Regions from separate parts of the Paenibacillus sp. FSL L8-0708 genome, predicted to be linked through region 2. Evidence: a T-box and tRNA genes for the amino acid it is inferred to sense, from the RefSeq annotation. Region 2 holds a T-box; the other holds one or more tRNA genes.
The links. A T-box is a leader RNA that pairs with one kind of tRNA and senses whether it is charged. The one in region 2 lies ahead of tyrS (tyrosine--tRNA ligase), so its partner is inferred to be a tRNA-Tyr.
Positions count from the first base shown of each region.

Region 1: it encodes a tRNA-Tyr, which carries the amino acid that the T-box ahead of tyrS (tyrosine--tRNA ligase) is inferred to sense. The anticodon was not compared.

Region 1 is NZ_JBBPBC010000001.1:6,646,196-6,653,188, forward strand. It holds gene NYE58_RS31080 (BMP family ABC transporter substrate-binding protein) at 1-659, opposite strand, end outside; gene NYE58_RS31085 (AraC family transcriptional regulator) at 987-1,742, shown strand; tRNA gene NYE58_RS31090 (tRNA-Leu) at 1,879-1,957, opposite strand; tRNA gene NYE58_RS31095 (tRNA-Cys) at 1,972-2,045, opposite strand; tRNA gene NYE58_RS31100 (tRNA-Gly) at 2,055-2,129, opposite strand; tRNA gene NYE58_RS31105 (tRNA-Gln) at 2,136-2,210, opposite strand; tRNA gene NYE58_RS31110 (tRNA-His) at 2,230-2,305, opposite strand; tRNA gene NYE58_RS31115 (tRNA-His) at 2,349-2,424, opposite strand; tRNA gene NYE58_RS31120 (tRNA-Trp) at 2,448-2,521, opposite strand; tRNA gene NYE58_RS31125 (tRNA-Tyr) at 2,528-2,613, opposite strand; tRNA gene NYE58_RS31130 (tRNA-Thr) at 2,619-2,694, opposite strand; tRNA gene NYE58_RS31135 (tRNA-Phe) at 2,723-2,798, opposite strand; tRNA gene NYE58_RS31140 (tRNA-Asp) at 2,809-2,886, opposite strand; tRNA gene NYE58_RS31145 (tRNA-Met) at 2,912-2,988, opposite strand; tRNA gene NYE58_RS31150 (tRNA-Val) at 3,006-3,081, opposite strand; tRNA gene NYE58_RS31155 (tRNA-Glu) at 3,137-3,211, opposite strand; tRNA gene NYE58_RS31160 (tRNA-Ser) at 3,230-3,322, opposite strand; tRNA gene NYE58_RS31165 (tRNA-Asn) at 3,326-3,401, opposite strand; rRNA gene NYE58_RS31170 (23S ribosomal RNA) at 3,462-6,388, opposite strand; rRNA gene NYE58_RS31175 (16S ribosomal RNA) at 6,651-6,993, opposite strand, start outside.
Region 2 is NZ_JBBPBC010000001.1:4,585,409-4,592,401, forward strand. It holds gene NYE58_RS21970 (anaerobic sulfatase maturase) at 1-553, opposite strand, end outside; gene NYE58_RS21975 (hypothetical protein) at 773-1,060, opposite strand; gene tyrS (tyrosine--tRNA ligase) at 1,266-2,525, opposite strand; T-box leader at 2,713-2,943, opposite strand; gene NYE58_RS21985 (Lrp/AsnC family transcriptional regulator) at 3,096-3,542, shown strand; gene NYE58_RS21990 (acetamidase/formamidase family protein) at 3,596-5,170, opposite strand; gene NYE58_RS21995 (DNA alkylation repair protein) at 5,411-6,223, opposite strand; gene NYE58_RS22000 (Crp/Fnr family transcriptional regulator) at 6,332-6,993, opposite strand, start outside.

The DNA.
Region 1 (6,993 bases), 2.1 Mb from region 2:
TCACCAGCGTACGACACAGCCACTTTTACATCAGGATCAACGTACTGGGCACCTTGAATGTAACCGACCAAGAAAGCATTAATCCCCGGAATATCCATACCGCCCACAAACCCAATCACATTCTCAGGGGTAGCATTCGGCATATCCGATTGTGTAGCTAATGCTGCTACTGCACCTGCCAAGAAAGATACTTCATTTGTCGCATAAGACATGTTGTACATGTTATCTGGTGCTTCATCGATGTCGGTATCATAATTAATGAATTTTTTGTCTGGATACAATTCTGCCGTTGCATTAAACATCTCTGTAATTTCAGAACCGCCAGAAATAATTACATCCCAATCCTCGGAAGCGATATCGTTAAATGTAGGCTCCCATTTCGTTTTATCAACGCCCATTTCAACAACCTTTGTTTCTGCACCAAGTTCATCCTTAACCTTTTGCAAGCCGTTATTAGCGGAATCAAAAAATGATTTATCCCCAAGTGTCCCCGGAATCAGCAATACAACCTTGAGTTTATCCCCTGCACCTGTTTCTCCACCCTCAGCAGCGTTTGATCCAGTATTCGCAGAAGAACCGTTATTGGACGTGTTATTCCCACATGCTGTGACCAGAACCATCACCATTAATAACAACAAAGAAAGAACTTTTTTATTCATTACTCTATTCCACCCCTAATTTTAGTTGGTTAGTAATCCGCAGAATCCCATCTTCACCCATTGTATAATTCACGGTTCAAATGGAAATTCTCTTTTTTCCAAATAAAGTATCATTAAAAGTAATAAATTTAACGTTTAGGCTCAAAAATAGCAATAAAAATACCATTATTATTAATAATCCGCTTTATTTCCGAACGAGATGGCCAGTCAGGTTGCGAACTTTCGGATTTATTGATACGATCATAACAAATATTATTAAAAATAATTATATGATTTCGGTCATTGTTTTGTACGATTCGGCTAAAACATAAGTATTGGAGGATCATCATGGATCGTGTTCTATATATTGTAAGTGCCACACATGAGCTAAATACTTATATCCCTCCACACCAGCATGAATGCTACGAACTAGTCTATTATTTACAGGGGGTAGGGACAACCAATGTTGGCCCACGAAGTTACCATTTTCGCTCCTCTTCTTTCGCGCTTGTGCCACCCAATCATAAACATGACGAGCACCACCGTGAGGATGCAAATGTATTATTTGTAGGCTTCCACTCAGAACACCCTAATATGAGTAATCTGCTCGGCGTATATGAAGATGATAAAGATCAGACCGTTCTTCAAATCCTGCTGCGAATGAAAGCAGAGTTTACACGCAAGCAAGACGGATTCTCTGAGCTTCTAAACCTACAAATGAGCGAGATTACCGTCCATCTTATGAGGCTTCTTAGTGCCTCTGGATATCAATCCCCAACAGAAGATCGAGTACAATATGTCCTTAATTATATGAATGAGCATTATCGCCATAAATTGTCCGTCGAAACACTATCAGAAATGTCCGGATATAGTTACGATCGTTTTCGCCATCTATTTAAAGAACGTTTCGGGTCTTCACCCCTGCGGTATTTGCTGTTAAAACGCCTGGATTATGCAAAGTCTCTATTACGTCATACTCAGATGCAAATCTCTGAAGTATCTGCTGCTGCAGGTTTTGTGAACGATGCCCAATTCTGCAATATGTTCAAACGAGAAATAGGTCATACCCCGCGAGCATTCCGCATTAATAATCAATCAGGTTAATCACTAATCAGATTAAAAAAAGCCGTTGAAATAGAGAAACTCTCTATTCAACGGCTTACTGCTGTAAACCCAAGGACATAAAGAAAAAAGGTTTGTAAGATTGCTTATAAAAGCATTCTTACAAACCTTTTTAAGATACCGGCGAGAGGACTCGAACCTCCACGGTTTCCCACTCGATTTTGAGTCGAGCGCGTCTGCCATTCCGCCACGCCGGCACATATGAACTAAATGGAGGCGCCACCCAGATTTGAACTGGGGATAAAGCTTTTGCAGAGCTTTGCCTTACCACTTGGCTATGGCGCCATGAAAACTTGGAGCGGACGACGGGAATCGAACCCGCGACCCTCGCCTTGGCAAGGCGATGCTCTACCGCTGAGCCACGTCCGCATAAAATGGCTGGGGATATAGGATTCGAACCTATGAGTGACGGAGTCAAAGTCCGTTGCCTTACCGCTTGGCTAATCCCCAATAACATTTTAAAGTAAAATGGGGCGACTGATGGGTCTCGAACCCACGAATGCCGGAACCACAATCCGGTGCGTTAACCCCTTCGCCACAGTCGCCATATTAAGTTGATATTGTTGCCATTATTCATTTTAAAGTAAATGGGGCGGCCGATGGGTCTCGAACCCACGAATGCCGGAACCACAATCCGGTGCGTTAACCCCTTCGCCACGGCCGCCATATTAAACTTTAGAAAGAACTTGGCAGGGGCAGCAGGAATTGAACCCACACCAACGGTTTTGGAGACCGTTGTTCTACCTTTAAACTATGCCCCTAAAAACTGGTGGAGGATGATGGATTCGAACCACCGAACACTCACGTGAGCAGATTTACAGTCTGATGCGTTTGGCCACTTCGCTAATCCTCCAAGGATGGTGCCGGCGAGAGGACTTGAACCCCCAACCTACTGATTACAAGTCAGTTGCTCTACCAATTGAGCTACACCGGCATGGCACTCATTCTTTTGTGATGATAAATGGTGGCTCGGGACGGAATCGAACCGCCGACACGAGGATTTTCAGTCCTCTGCTCTACCGACTGAGCTACCGAGCCATGATGAAAATGGCGGAACCGACGGGATTCGAACCCGCGATCTCCTGCGTGACAGGCAGGCATGTTAGGCCAACTACACCACGGTTCCAAAAGATATAATTGCTTAAGTTAATTGGTTGCGGGGGCAGGATTTGAACCTGCGGCCTTCGGGTTATGAGCCCGACGAGCTACCGGGCTGCTCCACCCCGCGTCAGTAAGAAAGTGTTATGGTGGAGGCTGAGGGGATCGAACCCCCGACCCTCTGCTTGTAAGGCAGATGCTCTCCCAGCTGAGCTAAGCCTCCATAAACAACAATTGTTATTGTACCAAAGTCCACTAGGATAAATCAAGTGAAAATTTGGTGACCCGTATGGGATTCGAACCCATGTTACCTCCGTGAAAGGGAGGTGTCTTAACCCCTTGACCAACGGGCCATACTAATTAAAAATTTGTGGCGGAGAGAGAGGGATTCGAACCCTCGAGACGCTTGTGGCGCCTACACGATTTCCAATCGTGCTCCTTCGGCCAAACTCGGACACCTCTCCATATGGCTCCCCGAACAGGACTCGAACCTGTGACAACTCGATTAACAGTCGAGTGCTCTACCAACTGAGCTATCAGGGAATATTCATACCAGGCTTGATGCCTGAAAACTGAATCCGAAACGAATCTGCATTCTACATATAGGATAAGCCCTCGACCGATTAGTATTGGTCAGCTCCATGCATTGCTGCACTTCCACCTCCAACCTATCTACCTCGTCGTCTTCAAGGGGTCTTACTAATTGGGAAATCTCATCTTGAGGGGGGCTTCACGCTTAGATGCTTTCAGCGCTTATCCCGTCCGTACGTAGCTACCCAGCCATGCTCCTGGCGGAACAACTGGTGCACCAGCGGTACGTCCATCCCGGTCCTCTCGTACTAAGGACAGCTCCTCTCAAATTTCCTGCGCCCACGACAGATAGGGACCGAACTGTCTCACGACGTTCTGAACCCAGCTCGCGTACCGCTTTAATGGGCGAACAGCCCAACCCTTGGGACCTACTTCAGCCCCAGGATGCGATGAGCCGACATCGAGGTGCCAAACCTCCCCGTCGATGTGGACTCTTGGGGGAGATAAGCCTGTTATCCCCAGGGTAGCTTTTATCCGTTGAGCGATGGCCCTTCCATGCGGTACCACCGGATCACTAAGTCCGACTTTCGTCCCTGCTCGACTTGTAGGTCTCGCAGTCAAGCTCCCTTATGCCTTTGCACTCTGCGAATGATTTCCAACCATTCTGAGGGAACCTTGGAACGCCTCCGTTACTCTTTAGGAGGCGACCGCCCCAGTCAAACTGCCCGCCTGACACGGTCCCCGTACCCGGTAAGGGCACTAGGTTAGAACCTAGATACGATCAGGGTGGTATCCCAACGGCGCCTCCACCGAAGCTTGCGCTCCGATTTCTACGGCTCCCACCTATCCTGTACAGATCGTACCCAAATTCAATATCAAGCTGCAGTAAAGCTCCATGGGGTCTTTCCGTCTTGTCGCGGGTAACCTGCATCTTCACAGGTATTAAAATTTCACCGGATCTCTCGTTGAGACAGCGCCCAAGTCGTTACGCCATTCGTGCGGGTCAGAATTTACCTGACAAGGAATTTCGCTACCTTAGGACCGTTATAGTTACGGCCGCCGTTTACTGGGGCTTCGGTTCATAGCTTCGGGTTACCCCTAACCACTCCCCTTAACCTTCCAGCACCGGGCAGGCGTCAGCCCGTATACTTCGCCTTGCGGCTTCGCACAGACCTGTGTTTTTGCTAAACAGTCGCTTGGGCCTTTTCACTGCGGCCCCCTCGTGCTATTCACACTACCGGGGCACCCCTTCTCCCGAAGTTACGGGGTCATTTTGCCGAGTTCCTTAACGAGAGTTCTTCCGCGCGCCTTAGAATTCTCTTCTCGCCTACCTGTGTCGGTTTGCGGTACGGGCACCTTCTCCTGGCTAGAGGCTTTTCTTGGCAGTGTGAGATCATGACCTTCGCTACTACAATTTTCGCTCCCCATCACAGCCCAGCCTTAACGATGTGCGGATTTGCCTACACATCAGCCTCACTGCTTAGACGGACATCCATCAGTCCGCGTCACTACCCTCCTGCGTCACCCCATCGCTCATAGCGGATTACGGTGGTACAGTAATTTCAAACTGTTGTCCTTCGACTACGCCTTTCGGCCTCGCCTTAGGTCCCGACTTACCCTGAGCGGACGAGCCTTCCTCAGGAAACCTTGGGCTTTCGGCGGATCAGATTCTCACTGATCTTTTCGTTACTCATACCGGCATTCTCACTTGTGTAGTGTCCAGCGCTCTTTTCAGTACACCTTCAACCCCTACACAACGCTCCCCTACCCCAGATACATACGTATCTAGCCATAGCTTCGGTGGTGTGTTTAGCCCCGTTACATTTTCGGCGCAGAGTCACTCGACCAGTGAGCTATTACGCACTCTTTCAATGGTGGCTGCTTCTAAGCCAACATCCTGGTTGTCTGTGCAACTCCACATCCTTTCCCACTTAACACACACTTGGGGACCTTAGCTGATGGTCTGGGCTGTTTCCCTTTTGACAATGGATCTTAGCACTCACTGTCTGACTCCCGGCAATAAGTATATGGCATTCGGAGTTTGACTGAGCTTGGTAATCCTTGCGGACCCCGCACCCAATCAGTGCTCTACCTCCACTACTCTTATACCGAGGCTAGCCCTAAAGCTATTTCGGGGAGAACCAGCTATCTCCGAGTTCGATTGGAATTTCTCCGCTACCCCCACCTCATCCCCGCACTTTTCAACGTACGTGGGTTCGGGCCTCCAGTGCGTGTTACCGCACCTTCACCCTGGACAGGGGTAGATCACACGGTTTCGGGTCTACGTCCACATACTAATTCGCCCTATTCAGACTCGCTTTCGCTGCGGCTCCACCTTCTCGGCTTAACCTTGCATGTTAAACGTAACTCGCCGGTTCATTCTACAAAAGGCACGCCATCACCCATTAATAGGGCTCTGACTTTTTGTAAGCACACGGTTTCAGGTTCTATTTCACTCCCCTTCCGGGGTGCTTTTCACCTTTCCCTCACGGTACTGTTTCACTATCGGTCGCCAGGTAGTATTTAGCCTTAGCAGATGGTCCTGCTGGATTCATACGGGGTTTCACGTGCCCCGCACTACTCGGGATCCGTCTCGGAGAGAATACAGTTTAGGTTACAGGGCTTTTACCTCTATCGCGGGCCTTTCCAGACCTCTTCGCCTACCATATTCCTTTGTAACTCCATGTGAGACGTCCCACAACCCCTAAGAGCAAGCTCTTAGGTTTAGGCTGTTCCGCGTTCGCTCGCCGCTACTGACGGAATCACTATTGTTTTCTCTTCCTCAGGGTACTTAGATGTTTCAGTTCCCCTGGTCTGCCTCTACATTTCCTATGTATTCAGAAATGAGTAACTGCGAATTACCACAGCTGGGTTTCCCCATTCGGACACCCCCGGATCAAAGCTTGCTTACAGCTCCCCGAGGCAGTTTCGTTGTTCGCCACGTCCTTCGTCGGCTCCTGGCGCCTAGGCATCCTCCGTGTGCTCTTATTAGCTTAACCTTGATTTTTCCGCAGGAAAATATCATACGATGACATTCTCTTTGGAATCATCTCACTAATAACATTTACTTGTTTACACAAGTTGCTAAAAGATGTTCTAAAACGCAAATTCGTTTCGGTATCCAGTTTTCAAGGATCAAGTCTTACTTGAGAGCTTAAACTCTCAAAACTGAGCAACGAGTGAGTAACAGGCCTAAACCTGAGTTTTGGAAGCTGAGCTTCCGATTTGAATGTTCTCATTGCAGAGAACGATTCTCCATAGAAAGGAGGTGATCCAGCCGCACCTTCCGATACGGCTACCTTGTTACGACTTCACCCCAATCATCTACCCCACCTTCGGCGGCTGGCTCCCTTGCGGGTTACCCCACCGACTTCGGGTGTTGTAAACTCTCGTGGTGTGACGGGCGGTGTGTACAAGACCCGGGAACGTATTCACCGCGGCATGCTGATCCGCGATTACTAGCAATTCCGACTTCATGCAGGCGAGTTGCAGCCTGCAATCCGAACTGAGACCGGCTTTGATGGGATTGGCTCCACCTCGCGGCTTCGCTTCCCGTTGTACCGGCCATTGTAGTACGTGTGTAGCCCAGGTCATAAGGGGCATG
Region 2 (6,993 bases):
ACTCATCTGGTTTCGTCACGTTATCTTCATGAATCACCGTCAGAATACTATACTCCACACCCTCATTCTGTAAATGACGAATCCCACGCATAACTAGATCATAACTGCCTTTCCCCGAACCCGTTACACGATGAGCATCATGAATAGGCTCTGGGCCATCCAGACTAATCCCGACCAAAAAGTTATACCGTTTAAAAAATTTCGCCCATTTCTCATGGATAAGCGTTCCATTGGTCTGCAGTGCATTACTGATCATCGTATGAGGCGGAGCGTACTTAGCTTGAAATGAAATCACTTGTTCAAAATACGGAAGTCCGGCCAATAATGGCTCCCCACCCTGCCAAGAGAAAGTCGCTATCCCTGATGATCTTTTCATGTACTGAGCGATAAACCGCTCCAGAAGCTCCGTATCCATCACCCGGATCGGTTGCTGAGGATGTCCCCCGGCAGTACTGTAATAGCAATAATCACAGGCTAGATTACAATCCTCTGAGACGGTTTTCCACATGACATGAAGGGTCTCCTGCTTAGAGGTTTGTATACATGCAGTCATACGATTCTGCCCCTCCTATGTAATACTATCTTTGTAAAACCTAATTCCTATTTGTTCAATTAAATCATAGATCTGCAAGTCAACGATGAGTAAAACATCATAGCTGGTCAAATAACTGGGCACAAAAAAACTGCACTCCCCATTGTCCGTTGGGACAAAGTAATAAGGGTGTGCAGTTTCTTTGTGGATGAGTCTAACGGTAGTTAGAGACTAGTCTTATTAATTACGGACGTATTCTCTATTCGCTGTTTCCAACATGGATTTCCAATCCGCAAACTTCGTCTCCCTAACAACATGACGATCAAACAGTTCATCAGGTATGTCAGCAACATCTTCTTCTGTCTTTACTTGAAAGTTCCCTTTGGTTACAAACTCATCGAAACTTTTGTAATTGGAATACTTACTCATAAACGCTTCATTAAACAATTTCTCGAAAGAGATGTGATTGGGATCTTCTTGATACGTTTTCTGTCCTTGTAACTCATTCATCAATTCTTCCATGGTCATTGGTTTTTGTCTTCTCAAATTACCACTCCTAATTTTCTGTTATAGTTGTAGAATATCATGTTAATCCATAAATCACACGAATCCTAAGCTTACCATAATTTTGACGATTTCACCTTTCAAATTTCACTTAATATGCAAATAGTCGGCCTCTATACTTAAAATACAACAAAAAACCTTCCTTATTCATAAGGAAGGCTTCTTATTATTAGGACAATTTCACCAGGCTGTAGTTTTTCTTACCTTTACGGATAATGATAAAACGTCCGCCGATGGCTTCGCTGGCTGTAACTTCAAATGCTACATCGCTAACTTTTTCACCGTTCATGGAAATCGCGCCTTTGGTGATGTCTTCACGCGCTTGACGTTTGGATGGCTCAATTCCTAGATCTACCAGCCACTCCACGATATTTTTGGACTCCAATGTCGTTTCGTAGGTCGGCATTTCCTTGAAGCCTTGCTCGATCTCGTCAGCGGTCAGAGATTTAATATCTCCACTGAACAGAGCGGCAGTAATACGTTTAGCCTGCTCCAGCAATTCCTCACCATGCACGAATCTGGTCATTTCTTCAGCCAGTGTTATTTGCGCTTCACGTTTATGCGGTTCGGTCTGCACCTTTTCTGCAAGTGCATCAATTTGTTCTTTAGAGAGGAATGTAAAGTACTTGAGGTATTTCACAACATCACGGTCATCTGTATTCGCCCAGAACTGGTAGAATTCAAAAGCTGTCGTTTTGTTCGGATCCAGCCAAATGGCTCCGCCAGCTGTTTTACCGAATTTTGTACCATCGGCTTTCAGCATAAGCGGGATGGTAAGTCCGAATGCTACCGCCTCAGAACCTTCTTTTTTACGGATCAGATCTAAGCCACTTGTGATGTTCCCCCATTGGTCAGAACCACCGATTTGCAGCTGCACATCTTCATGCTGGAACAGGTGCAGATAGTCCAGGGATTGCAGGATTTGGTAGGAGAATTCCGTAAAGGAAATTCCGCTGTCCAATCTGCTCGCTACAACATCCTTGGCAAGCATCGAATTGATGCTGAAGTTTTTACCATAGTCACGCAAAAATTCGATAACATTGATTTTATGCGTCCAATCGTAGTTGTTCACCATGCGGATTTGATTGTCGCCATCAGTCACGAACAGTTTTTTCATCTGTGCTGTAAGTGCGTCAACGTTGGCTTGGATTTGCTCCAGCGTTTGCAAAGAGCGTTCGGATTGACGTCCACTTGGATCACCAATCGTTCCCGTAGCCCCACCAATAAGAATCACCGGACGATGTCCTGCCAGTTGAAATCTTTTGAGCACCATGAATGGAATCAAGTGGCCAATATGCATACTGTCACCTGTTGGATCTACACCGCAGTACAGGGATACCGATTTTTGATTGGTCAGTTCTCTAAGCCCTTCGGCATCTGTTTGTTGATTGATGGCATCGCGCCATTCTAGTTCGTCGATAATATTCATTGCCTTACACCCCTCAAAATTAGTAGTTATCCTATAAATGAAACATCAGTCCGCCAAGCGGAAACGGTTCGCCCTCCTGATTAGGACGGGACCGTTTCAGCGAGAAATATAAGGAGTATTGATGAAGTGAACCCTATAAATCCTTATATTTAAAAATAAAAAAAATCGTCCCCTTGTCTATTGTAGACATAGGGACGATTGAATAACCGTGTTACCACCCAGATTGCACCCATGAAACGCTTATGCTCAAGCATACCATTGATACCACTCTTGACGAGATATCGTTCGCCATTCCGCTCGGTATTACCCGAGATACTCCAAAGTGTAATTCGCAAGCTTAGTGTGTACCGGGTTTCATCAACCCCCGGCTTTCTGAAACAGGGACTAAGTTACTACTGGGCTCCTTCAACGTATATCGTATATAAGATTACAGCCAGTATAGTGAAATAATTCTTTTATGTCAACTATCTTCAGCAGAGAATGCCGTCACACACTTCTACTGTAAAGCGCTACTAGGCATTTCCACTTTTTTTCTGATACAATTACGAAAAAAGAGGTGAACGAATCCGCATGCTAGATCCTATCGATAACCATATTTTGATGCGGCTGGCCCAAAACAGCAGAATTTCCTATACTGATCTAGCTAAAGAAGTCAGTTTATCAAGTGTCGCGGTGAAAGATCGTATTGATCGGCTAGTCAATCAAGGGATTATTGAACAGTTCTCGATTGTCATCAGTGCTGAAAAGCTAGGAAAGAAAATCTCCGCCTACCTGGAACTTGAAGTAGAACCTGCTCATTTAAATCATATCGTCGATGTATTAAAGGAAAACGAACGCGTAGCTGTATTATACGAAATGACGGGACCATGTATTCTGCATATTCACATCTTGGTAGAGAATCTTGAAGAGATGGAACGGTTTATGCATGAATCAATCTACTGTCTGGATGGACTGGTACGTGTAGAAAACCAAATCTTATTAAAACGTCACAAAAATCAGGACGGATTGAATATATAAGAAAAAGAACCGCCTATAAAGACGGTTCTTTTCTCATATGGATTTTTTTAGGATTATCGAATAATTGCTATTTCGTCCTGCTCTGTCTTAGCCAGCTTAGCTTTATAAAAGTTCACGAAATATTCGCTGACCACGATCTTCCCGTTCACAACACTTATTGGGGCTGCAAGCTTCACTGTCTCTCCGTTGTAAATCCCCGTTGTCGCTCCAACCTTCATCTCCAGAACATTGCCATTGTAGCTTAGCGTAACTGTCTTAGTGGCTGGCTGCCAGCCAACCTTTGCTCCAAAGTTCTCAAAGCTGCTCCGTAAAACCACGGGCTTGCGCTCGGAATCGCCGAATTGACCTTTATCAATTAAGGCGTGTACGCCCCAGTTTCCATCCACCACTTGTGTAATTCCAAAATCAGCTGACACAGACATCAGAGAATACGCTTCATCTTCGCTCAATTCCATTCCAGCCATTAAAAAATCTTTTGTTTTATGAGCGGCATCCTTCATCGCTTTGTCGATGGACGAGTTTTTGAAGATATCCGTCTGAGCACTAGCCCCCAGCTCCTCCAAATAATTGGCGTAGCTGAATCCATGCACAACCCACTCGTTCTCATTTTCAAGTAATGGGAAGTTTAAACCTTTCAGCTTGTTGTTAAGCGATGCTTTTTTATGAAGAATGACTTGTATATCCCCAGTGACCGATGTCTCGATCGCAGTTCCGTTAATCTCCGAATCGCCTTGACCGGCATGCGGGTCACCGATCGACAGTAGTGCACCAGCTACGGATACAGGATAATACATCGTCGCACCTTCCGTAATCCGCCAATCATCTACGTTACCGCCGTTGTAAGATGGTGGAACGGAGTCAACAACATCCGCTTCTTTCGGCGCCACACCCATTGTACCAAAGTGGAGACGAACCGGAATTTTCACACCTTTTAGCACATCGAAGTTCTTATCAATCGTATTTTGGTCAACGATAACACCCGGGTAGTCAATTGTCGGGTGCACTTGACCATCTGGATCGGTTTGCGCAGACCATTTGTAGTTATATACAGCTGTTGCATAATCTGTTCCACCCTCCGTATCCATCTCGTAGATGGTTACTACCTCACGCTTTTTCGGCTCCTCCACCATATCTCCATATAGATAACCCCAGTTCGCTGCGGCATTCACGCCAAATGTTTTGCCAACGTATTGGTCATTCCCATTTGGTCTCAGCTTCATGTCCAGAATCTTAACTTCCAGCACATCTCCTGGTTCAGCACCTTCAACAGCGATGGGACCCGTCATAATATGTACGCCTGGCCCGCGGAGCGCTTCGTTCTTCTCCCCCTCAATCCAGTGGAAAATATCCTCTACTCCCGCATCTCCTTTAATCATCCGCTCGTAATCATCACCAGAGTGATGTGTAATGGCCTCAACCGTTACGATGTCTCCCGAATGCACAGTTAGAGCTGGATCTCCCTTACCTATATTCCCCCATCGAACAGTCTCCGAATTCGCCTTTAGAACATGGGTTTTTGGTTTATACGCACCGTTCGTTGTGTTAGCATACATAACACCAGTTAAAGAATTCACCCCTAAAAACAGGGATAACGTGACACCTACATTACGAATTATTTGTTTTCTCATACGAAAATCCTCCATTCTTTTAATTAGTGTTAGTTTTTATAACATTTGGTGTTTCTGAGTATAACAGATGACTTGAGGATTAACAATATAAATATTTTCACGAATTTCGGTTTAAATAATAAACACGAAGGAGTCTTTCTCTTGAATTATCCAAGTTAACTCCACAATAAAAAAACGCCAACACTTATTAGCTCATAGTGTTTGGCGTTGGATTATCCAGTCTAAAGTAATGTACTAATTTTATTTTTGATCAGTAATACTTCTTGTTGCCCGGGTTACAATCCGCTTTGTTTCCTTGGTACCTGATAGGTACAACCAATCGTCACAAATTTGCTGTACCCATGCCGGATGGCTTTTACTAGCATCATTTAACCAATTGCTTACAGAATCCTGAACGTATTTTGCCGGATCAGAGTTAAGAGGTTCTAATAGCGGAAGGGCAATCGCTGGATTTTCTTTGAGCGCTGTAATATGCTTTGCCCATACCCCATGTGGGCGCGTCAATTCGATCGCAAATCTCCTAATATTCGCGTCCTGATCATGAATCCAAGCCTTTAATAATTCAATGGAAGCATCCAGCTCGGCAATGACTGATTCCCTTAAAGCCATCCATGAAATCTCACGCACCCCAAAATGACCATCCGCTGCAAAAGGACGGATTGCTGTTAGTTTTTGAACTAGACTCCATTGATGATTCTGGCCCACGATATAAGCAGCCCAGCAGCGAACACTATCGGATTTATGATGAGCTAACACAGCAAATAGCCGGGAACGTTCCAGCTCTGATTTACAGTCAAATAGAAGCTGCCACTCACGTGAAATCACCGGGATGAGCTTCATGATTTTCTTTTCCGATAACGCATTCAGCCTTTGTAAAATTGGTTTAGCATCCTGTTCAAAACCTAGCTCATTCAGTACATTTTCCAACAAGACAAGATGATCCACAGCAAGCCATTCCGTTAAATTTACGGTCTGTAAATATCCTTTATTCAGCAGTTCTACAATCTCAACGGGAATTTCAGTAACCCTCCGAGCACCCTTCCTGTGTTCCATGGAAATCGTCCCTTCACTATGATTTGAAAGCTTAAATCACCTTCATGTCATAGCTAGGATACCGTTGTTTCTAAAAATGAAGCTGTAATCTCGTTTACAACTCGATATCTATGTTATATTTCTTTCCAAAATCTTGTCTCGCTGGATATAGATAGTTCTGAACCCTGTCTGAATAACCTCCGCTTTCACCAATTCTTGCAATGCCACTGTTACAGCTTCTCTGCTGGCTCCAATTAAATTAGCGATTTCTTGATGCGATAGAGGAACATTAATTTTGTAACAATTATCCTTATGCTCAACCCCATGCTGATCCGCCAGCTTTAAAAGAACGCACAATATTTTATCATGCAGATTTCCGATGGCTAGATTTTGAGTTAACTGACTCATACTTTTTATGCGGTCGCTCAATACTTGCAATAATGACATCATAAACCTAGGCCGGTGAGAGATGAATTCTTCAAACCTTGCAGGATCAATTGTGCAGATATGGCTTTCCTCAATCGTTTCAATATAATGTTCCTTCGTTCCAAAAGAAATCATACCCATTTCACCAAAAACATTACCCTCACTGAGGATATCCGATGTAAATTGCTTACCGTTTGCGTTTAATTGGTATAAGCGAACCTTCCCTTTTTTCACAAAAAACAGCCCTTCAGAAAAGGTTGACGGTGTTTGGATATATGTATTTTTGGGGACTACTGTTATTCGCGTTAATTCTTCCATTTCAATTAGATCTTCCAGTCCTAACGATTGAAGCAAATTGAATTGAG